DNA from 4 places in the Chromohalobacter sp. genome. Region 3 is predicted to be linked to each of the others. Evidence: predicted binding sites of a transcription regulator. Region 3 holds the regulator's gene; each other region holds the start of a gene.
What was found. The regulator sigma-54, encoded in region 3, starts transcription at its own class of promoters, with help from an activator protein. The targets are predictions, from matches to a motif close to TGGCACNNNNNTTGCTNT.
Positions count from the first base shown of each region.

Region 1: the regulator sigma-54 is predicted to act here: its motif matches at 963-980, upstream of glnL (nitrogen regulation protein NR(II)).
Region 2: the regulator sigma-54 is predicted to act here: its motif matches at 1,287-1,304, upstream of ABGX75_RS09045 (ANTAR domain-containing protein).
Region 4: the regulator sigma-54 is predicted to act here: its motif matches at 1,255-1,272, upstream of hmpA (NO-inducible flavohemoprotein).

Region 1 is NZ_JBDOOX010000003.1:10,863-13,063, forward strand. Features, by position in the region: gene glnL (nitrogen regulation protein NR(II)) at 1-928, opposite strand, end outside; gene ABGX75_RS01050 (DUF4124 domain-containing protein) at 1,089-1,688, opposite strand; gene glnA (glutamate--ammonia ligase) at 1,886-2,201, opposite strand, start outside.
Region 2 is NZ_JBDOOX010000009.1:466,662-468,862, reverse strand. Features, by position in the region: gene ABGX75_RS09050 (CmpA/NrtA family ABC transporter substrate-binding protein) at 1-665, opposite strand, end outside; gene ABGX75_RS09045 (ANTAR domain-containing protein) at 675-1,253, opposite strand; gene ABGX75_RS09040 (MFS transporter) at 1,627-2,201, shown strand, end outside.
Region 3 is NZ_JBDOOX010000012.1:113,378-115,578, reverse strand. Features, by position in the region: gene lptB (LPS export ABC transporter ATP-binding protein) at 1-157, shown strand, start outside; gene ABGX75_RS10335 (RNA polymerase factor sigma-54) at 282-1,715, shown strand; gene raiA (ribosome-associated translation inhibitor RaiA) at 1,852-2,160, shown strand; gene ptsN (PTS IIA-like nitrogen regulatory protein PtsN) at 2,168-2,201, shown strand, end outside.
Region 4 is NZ_JBDOOX010000008.1:55,925-58,125, reverse strand. Features, by position in the region: gene norR (nitric oxide reductase transcriptional regulator NorR) at 1-1,065, opposite strand, end outside; gene hmpA (NO-inducible flavohemoprotein) at 1,317-2,201, shown strand, end outside.

The sequences.
Region 1 (2,201 bases), on a different contig from region 3:
TCGGATAGAACAGCGTCTCGCGCAGCGTCTCGGGAATGCCGGGGCCGTTGTCGAGAATGCCCAGCTCGCAGACCAGCCGGTGGCGCTCGGCGCCCAGCGTGAACTGGCGTCGCGCCCGCGTGCGCAGAATCAGCCGGGGCGTCTCGACGCCGTGTTCCTCCATGGCCTGCACGGCGTTGCGGGCGACGTTGAGCACCGCCTGAATCAGCTGCGCTTCGTCACCTTCCAGATCCGGCAGGCTGGGGTCGTAATCGCGCACGTAGTCGATGCGCGGATGTTCGGCCTCCAGCAGAGTACGCACCCGCTCGAGCACCTTGTGAATGTTGAGCGGCTCGTGACGACTCATGCTGTTGGGCCCCAGCATGCGATCCACCAGATCGCGCAGCCGATCGGCCTCTTCGACGATGACCCGGGTGAACTCGGCGAGCTGCGGATCGGGCAGGTCTCGCTCGAGCAACTGCGCCGCACCGCGAATGCCGCCCAGCGGGTTCTTCACCTCGTGCGCCAGCCCCCGGGTGAGCACCTTGATGGTCTCCTGGCGCGCGATCAGCGCCTCCTCGCGGGAAATGCGCAACAGCCGGTCGCGCGGCTCGATCTCGATCAGCAGTTCATCGGCGGACAACGGCGTGACGGTGAAGTCCACCGTGGCCGTATCCCCCGACGGCAATACCAGCGTCGCCTCGCGCTGCGTGAAGGGATGCAACTCGTCGCGTGCCTTGATCAACACCGCCTCGACACTGCCCTCGACGCCCGCCAGGCTCTCCAGACACTGGCCGACGACCCGCACCCGGCTGGTCGCCAGCAGCGACTCGGCCGCGGGGTTCATCCAACGCAGCCGCAGCTCGCCGTCGAGCAGTACCACGGCGGTCGTCAAATGTTCGAGCAGGCGCTGCTGTTCGAAAAACTGCTGCTGGGAAGGTTCCGACATGGCCCGTCCATTATCCATCGTCATGTCCGTTAACAGTGCAAGAAGCGCGCCAGTCCCGACCGGCCCGGCATACGGCAGTGCAGCCGACATGGGATGACGCCACCATGCACCAAATTAGTGCAAAAGCAGCACTATCGATAGCGGCAGGCGCCAAATCGGCTCATGGGTTGCCGGAATTGCGAGGATTGTTGGGATTGGCGGGCAAGTACACGCTGGCACGTTGCACATAGAGGGTGACCGGCGCGCTACGCTGGCGCACCCGACCCTCGGCGTCGACCAGTTCGACGCGCAGGGTATGCTCGCCGCGCTCCAGCCCGGTGAGCGAGAACGTCGTGGCTTGCTGGGGAGGCTGGCGCACCTCGTCGTCGACCACCAGGCGCAGGCGGTGCCCCTCGCGCAGCTCGGGCGAGAGCGCCACGCTGACCTGCGTGTCGCCGGCCGCGCCGGTGGGCAGCGTGGACTCGTTCGTCGGTGCGGCGATGCGCAAGCGTTCGTAGGGGGTGAAGGTAGAGGCCTCGGGCTCGCCCGCTCCGGACGCTGCCTCGTTCGCCGCGGTCTCCCTTGGCGCGGGGGCCGGCCGGCTCGGCACCGTGTTCACCGGCGCGACCTCGACCTGATCGCCGCCGGGGCGATCCGAATAGGTGACGTTCCCTTGTGAGTCGACACTGCGGTAGATCGGCGTGGCCTGCGCCAACGAGACGCTCAGGCACGCGCCGACCATGAGCACTGTCCAGCCGCCGATGGGGATCAAGCCACGCATGTCGCTCTCCTTACGCCCACGATTCCTTGCGCCAACGCTTCATTGCGAACCGCCTGCCTCGCACCGAGGCGCATCTCGCGCCCGTGGCGTCCCAGTGTAGCGCACGCCCGGCCCCGCGAACGACCACGTAAAAGGCCCCGTCGTCCGACGGGGCCTCGATCAGCGCTACGGCTGGGATCGGTCGCGGTCGCGCGGGATCAGCAGCTGTAGTACATGTCGAACTCGATCGGATGCGTCGCCATGCGCAGGCGGTCGACTTCTTCCTGCTTGAGCTCGAGATAGGCGTCGATCATGCTGTCGGTGAACACGTCGCCCTCGGTCAGGAAGGCGCGGTCCGCATCCAAGGCTTCCAGGGCCTGGTCGAGGCTGCTGGCGACGGTGGGAACCGACTTGCCTTCTTCCGGCGGCAGGTCATAGAGGTTCTTGTCCATCGCATCGCCGGGGTGGATCTTGTTCTTGATGCCGTCGATACCCGCCATCAGCATGGCCGAGAAGCACAGGTACGGGTTGGCG
Region 2 (2,201 bases), on a different contig from region 3:
CTGCCGATCAGCACACGCCCACGTTCGCGGCGTGCCGCGAGCGTATTCCAGGGCTCGCCCACGCAATAGCCGTCCAGCCATCCGGCCTCGAGCTGCTGTGCCACCAGAGGCGGCGGTACCACGCGCAATTCGAGATCGCGATCGGGATCGACACCGCCTTCCGCCAGCCAGTAGCGCAACAAATAGCGATGCGAGGAAAAGGGATACACGCTGGCGAAACGCAGCGGTGGCGCTCCCGTCTCCCGCCGCTGTCTCACCACCGTCGCCAGCGCCCGGGCGGAGGTCGGTGAGGCCGCCATGGCGTCGGGATCGGCAGCCAGCATGTCGTCGTACAAGGCGTTGGACACGGTGATGGCATTGCCGCCGAGACTGAGGGTCAGCGCCGAGAGCATCGGCGTTCGTCGACCGTCGAGCCCAAGCGTCGAGGCCAGCGGCATCAATGGCAGCATCTGTGCGCCATCGAGCAGTGCCAACTGCATGGCATCGCGCATCCCCGCCCACGACGACTCCACGCTCAACGTGACGTCCAGCCCCTGCTCGGCGAAGAAGCCGCGCTCACGCGCTACCACCAACGGCGCGGCATCGTTGAGCGGCAGCATGCCCAGCGTCAGCGTGTCGAGTTCCGGCGAAGGCCACGCATCTCGAGGCGTCTGGCGATCGTTCATCAATGTCTCCTACGACTCGGAATCGTCGGTGGCCAGGACCGCCTGGGCCACCTCGAAAATGGTCAATCGGCGGTTCATGGCACGCTTGCGCAGCCATTGATAGGCATCATCTTCGGTGAGGGCATGCGCTTGCATCAGCCGGCTCTTGGCGCGCTCGACGGTGCGCCGCTGCGCCAGGGTGGTCTGCGTCTTGCTCAACTCCCCCTTCAAGGCACGATGCGACTCGAAGCTGGCGATCGCCACGTTGACCATCGAACGCACCAGCGCGGGTTGCACATCCTCGACTACATACGCGCTGACGCCCACGCTCGTCGCCTCTCGTGTCAGCTCGGGGGTTTCTTCCTCGGCCAGCATGATCATGGGCTTGGGAAAGCGTCGCCCCAGCTGCCCCATGTGCTCCAGGGTGTCGCGGCTCGGCAGGGCCGCGTCGATGATCACCGCATCCGGCACCTCAAGCGTCATGATGGCGTAGAGGTCGTCATGCTCGTCGACGCGCGTCACCACATCGAACCCCGCCTCATGCAGCGCTTGCTCCAGTGCCCGGGAACGCTCCGGGCGGGCATCCACGATCAGCACCTTCACGGTCATGCGCATTCCTCTCCTGGGTGCTTGTCGACTTGCAATGCAGCTTGCGTGCCAGAAAAAGCCCCGCGGCAGCCCGGGCGTCAGGCCGGCTGCACGTCGCCGCGGCACCGAAGATGCATTGCAGCGGTGCAAAGACGCCTCGTGCCGCACCATTACCGCACCTTCCTCGCGGGATTCGACGGGGCGGCGGCGCCCACGGTGGCGCACTCGCCCGACGATCCCACTTTGGCACACCCCTTGCTTGTTCAACAGTACCGAGACGTGGACCAGGCTCACCAGGTGAGTACGAGTGCGTCGAACCCGAGCACACGGCCCTTCCCCGAAGGTCGCCGGCGTCGCGTTCGAGCTCCGTCATTTCATCGCGAGAGGATGAGTCATGGAAATCCGCAACAAAGCCAACAAGATACGGCTTTTCAGCCTCAAGTCACCGCAAATGCGTGCCTTCCACATGTCATGGTTCGCATTTCACGTCTGCTTCTTCGGCTGGTTCGGCATCGCGCCCTTGATGGCCGTGGTGCGCGAAGACCTCGACCTGAGCAAGGCCCAGATCGGCAACACCATCATCGCTTCCGTCGCCATCACGGTGCTGGTCCGCCTGGTCATCGGCCTGCTCTGCGACAAGATCGGGCCACGCAAGGCCTACACCTGGCTGCTATGCCTCGGCTCGCTTCCCGTGATGTTGATCGGCCTGGCCGACAGCTTCGAGACCTTCCTGCTGGCACGGCTGGCGATCGGGGCCATCGGCGCCTCTTTCGTGATCACCCAATATCATTCCTCGATCATGTTCGCACCCAATGTCGTCGGTACCGCCAACGCGACCACGGCAGGCTGGGGCAACCTGGGGGGCGGCACCACGCAGATCCTGATGCCGCTGGTCTTTTCCGGCATCCTGATGCTGGGCGTCAACGAAGCGCTCGGCTGGCGACTGGCCATGGTCGTGCCCGGCATCGT
Region 3 (2,201 bases):
CTTGATCACCGACCACAACGTGCGGGAAACCCTGGACATCTGCGACAACGCCTACATCGTCGGCGATGGGCAAATCATTGCCGAAGGGCATGCCGACGCCATCCTCGCCAACCAGAAAGTGCGCGACGTCTATCTCGGCCACGAGTTCCGCCTGTGAACGCAAGCCACTGGTATCACGCTTGGCTCATATAAATGGCATGGTTGTTGCTTCCATTCTTGCAACTCACGTCGCTGCGGGATAACGTACGGGCACCGTTTCAGGAAGCGACGACCGACTCTCCATGTCCATGAAACCTACGCTTCAGCTTCGCGTCGGCACCCAGCTGACGATGACGCCTCAGTTGCAGCAAGCGATCCAGCTCTTGCAGCTCTCGACGCTGGATTTGCGTCAGGAGATCCAGCAGGCGCTGGACGCCAACCCCATGCTGGAACTCGAGGAACACTTCGACGAGCGCGAAGTCAGCGAGACGCAGGACGACGACTGGAGCAGCGAGATTCCGGAAGACCTGCCGCTGGACAGCGACTGGAGCGATACCTACCAGGACGCCGGGCTCGGCTCATTGAACGGCAGCGGGGGCAGCGAGGAAGGCCCCGACATCGAACGCAACACGGCGCACACCAGCCTTCACGATCATCTGGGCTGGCAACTGGCCATGACCGACATGACGCCACGCGAACATGCGATCGCCGAGAGTCTGATCGATGCCGTGGGCGCCGATGGCTACCTTACCGTGTCGCTCGAGGAGCTTCTCGATGGGCTGCGCGGTCAGGGGTTGGCCGGCCTCAAGATCGGTGACGTCGAGCAGGTCATGATGCGCGTGCAGCAATTCGACCCCACGGGCGTCGCCGCTCGCGATCTGCGCGAATGTCTCCTGCTGCAGCTGGGCGCCCTGCCCGAGGACATGCCGCTGCTTCCCCAGGCCAAGCGCCTGGTGCGTCAATTCCTCGACGCGCTCGCCGGCAACGACCGCAAGCTGCTCAAACGGCGCCTGCGTCTCGAAGAGGCGGAACTCGACCATATCATCGCCCTCATCCGCACGCTCGACCCGCGCCCCGGTCTGGCCTTCGAGGACAGCGACAACGATTACGTCATCCCCGACCTCATCGCCCGCCGCGTTCGTCAGGAATGGCGCATCGAGCTCAATCCCGACGCCTTGCCGCGCGTCCGCATCCAGCCGGATTACGCCGCTCTGATCAAGCGGGCCGACAAGAGTGACGACAACACCTTCCTCAAGCAGCACCTGCAGGAAGCCAAGTGGCTGCTCAAGAGCCTGTCCAGCCGTAACGACACCCTGTTGCGCGTGGGCCGCGAAATCATGGCCCGTCAGCTCGACTTCCTCGAGCATGGCGAAGAAGCGATGAAACCGTTGATCCTCGCCGATATCGCCGGCGCGGTGGACATGCACGAATCGACCATTTCACGTGTCACGACGCAGAAATTCATTCATACCCCACGTGGCGTGTTCGAGCTGAAATACTTCTTCTCCAGCCATGTGGGCGGCGGCCACGGCGAAGGCGACGCCCATTCCAGCACCGCGATACGCGCCCGGCTGAAGAAGCTGATCGGCGAAGAGCCGCCACGCAAGCCGTTGTCCGACAGCAAGCTCGTCGACCTGCTGGCACAGGACGGCATTCAGGTCGCACGCCGCACGGTGGCCAAGTATCGTGAAGCGATGGGCATCCCCTCCTCCAGCGAACGCAAGCGCCTGGCCTGAGCGCCCAACGTTTGCACCCGTCGACGCCGCTGCGTAGACTCGCCGCGGTCGTCGACACCCAGGCATCGCCCGGGGCTATGCATTGCCCTAAAAAGGGTTACAATCAAAGTGCCAACCGATGGAATAGGAGCGTGCCATGCAAGTCAATATCACCGGTCATCACATCGAATTGACCGATGCCCTGCGCGACTACGTCAATGAAAAGCTCGCACGTCTGGAACGGCATTACGACAACATCACCACCGTTCAAGTCACGTTATCCATCGAAAAGGAACGTCACTTGGCCGCATGCACGCTTCATGCCGCAGGCGCCGACCTGCACGCCGATGTGCAGAGCGACGACATGTACGCTGCCATCGACGCCCTCACCGACAAGCTCGACCGCCAGCTCGTCAAACACAAAGAAAAGATGCAGGCACGCGCCCAGGGCGCCGGTGCCCGTTGAATCCGCCATGACACTGGAAAGCATCCTGCCCCCCGAGCGCG
Region 4 (2,201 bases), on a different contig from region 3:
GGGGAAGACGCTCAGGCGGTGATAGAGGTCTTCCCGAAAGCGTCCGGCGGCGACCTCCTGGTCGAGCGCACGGTTGGTGACCGCGATGACCCGCACGTTGACGCGCTGGGGCGTTTCGCTGCCCAGCGGCTGAATCTCCCCCTCCTGCAGCACGCGTAACAGCTTGGGCTGCATGGTCAACGGCAATTCCCCGATTTCATCGAGCATCAGTGTGCCTTCGTGAGCCATGGCGAAGTGGCCGCGATGATCGCGTACGGCACCGGAAAACGCGCCGCGCCGATGCCCGAAAAGTTCGCTCTCGATCAGAGCCTCGGGCAGAGCCGCGCAGTTGACGCGTACCAGCGGTCCTTTGCGGCGCGAGGAAAGCGCATGCACTCGCCGGGCGAGCCGCTCCTTGCCGACCCCCGTCTCCCCGTGGAGCAATACGCTCATGTCGGTCGGCGCGACCAGCGCCAGGCTCTCGTCCAGTTGTCGCATGGCGGGACTGTGCCAGGCCGGCTCGCTGTGTCGAGGCGCGTCATGATCGAAGGTCTGGTCGAGCGCCTGGTTGAGACGCGAGCGGGTGTCGCTGAGCTGCTGGGCGAGCCGCAGGCAGGTCGCCATCAGGCCTGCCGCGGCGAGCAATTCGTCGTCATCGATGGCGGCCAGGCAACCGGGCGTCAGTGCGTCCAGCGTCAGCATGCCGAGCAGGCGGTCACCGTCGCGCAGGGCGACCCCCATGCAGTCGTGCACGTGACTCGAGGCGTCATCGAGCAGTCCATCGAAGGGATCGGGCAGCGTCGAGTCGAGAGGGAAACGGCACACGCCGGGATGGGCGGCGATCGCAGCCAGGCGCGGGTGTGCGTCCAGGGCGAAACGCCGGCCGCGGACCTCGTCGTCGAGCCCGAGCACCGCGACGGGCTGCAGGCCGTCGTCATGCGCGACCATCAGCGTGCTGGCATCGGCAGGGTAGCTGCCGACCAGTGCCGCCAGGAGCCGGGCCCAGCGTTCAGGGAGCGGGTCACGAGAATGGCCGGCGCTGAGGTCGGCGAGCAAGTCGCGCAGGGTATGCAGAAACGCTGTCATTTTCACACTCTTTCGGTGAATAGTGTCACATGGACAGGCTTTGTCGATGTCATTCTGACATCTGTCGTGCCCGGGGCAAGCCGAGGTGGCGGGCAGCGACGGAGTGGACAGGACATGAGCCCGCCTGTGACAAGGCCTGCAAGGCGAAGGCGTGGCACGATGTCGCGGTGGCGGCGCGCCGGGCCAGCTTGGCACTCTGCTTGCGATAGAGGGAATGCATCTTGTGCAGAACCTTTATCCAAGGAGTCGTCATGCTTACATCCGCCCAGGAATCCGTCATTGCTGCCACCACGCCCGTCGTCGCCGAACACATCGAGGCCATCGCGCAGCGCTTCTATCCGCTGATGTTCGCGCGCTATCCGGAAGTGAAGACGCTGTTCAACGCCACTCATCAGCATACGGGCGGACAGCCCCGGGCCCTGGCGGGCGCCGTCGTCGGCTATGTCCAGCTGCGCCACACGCCGCAGCGCCTCGACGAAGTGCTGGGCATCATCGTCGACAAGCATGTCTCGCTGGGCATACGGCCCGAGCACTATCCGATCGTCGGCGAATGCCTGATGGCGGCGATCGGCGAGGTGTTGGGCGATGCGGTGACGGACGAGGTCGCCGATGCCTGGGGGGCGCTATACGAGGAACTGGCGGGCTTGCTGATCGAGAAGGAAGCCCGCCGCTATCGCGACTTCGCCGCGCAGCCGGGGGGCTGGGAAGGTACGCGGACCTTCCGTATCGCCGCCAAGCGCCCCGAAAGCGCCGTGATCACCTCCTTCGTGCTGGCGCCGGTGGACGGCGGCCCCGTCGCCGCGCATCGCCCTGGGCAATACATCGGCTTCAAGCTGACGATCGACGGCGAGATCGTGCATCGCCACTATAGCCTGTCAGCCTCGCCCGACGGGGAGACCTACCGCGTATCCATCAAGCGCGAGGAGGGGGGCAAGGTCAGCCGCCATTTCCATGATCGCCTGGCCGAGGGCGATACGCTGGAGCTGTTGCCGCCGGCCGGCCATCTGACGCTGGACGAGGGCACATCGCCGGTGATGTTGATCAGCGCGGGCGTCGGCCAGACCCCGATGGTGCCGCTGGCACGGCAGGCGCTCGCCGCCGGGCGCCGGGTGGTCTATCTGCACGCCGCGCGCGAT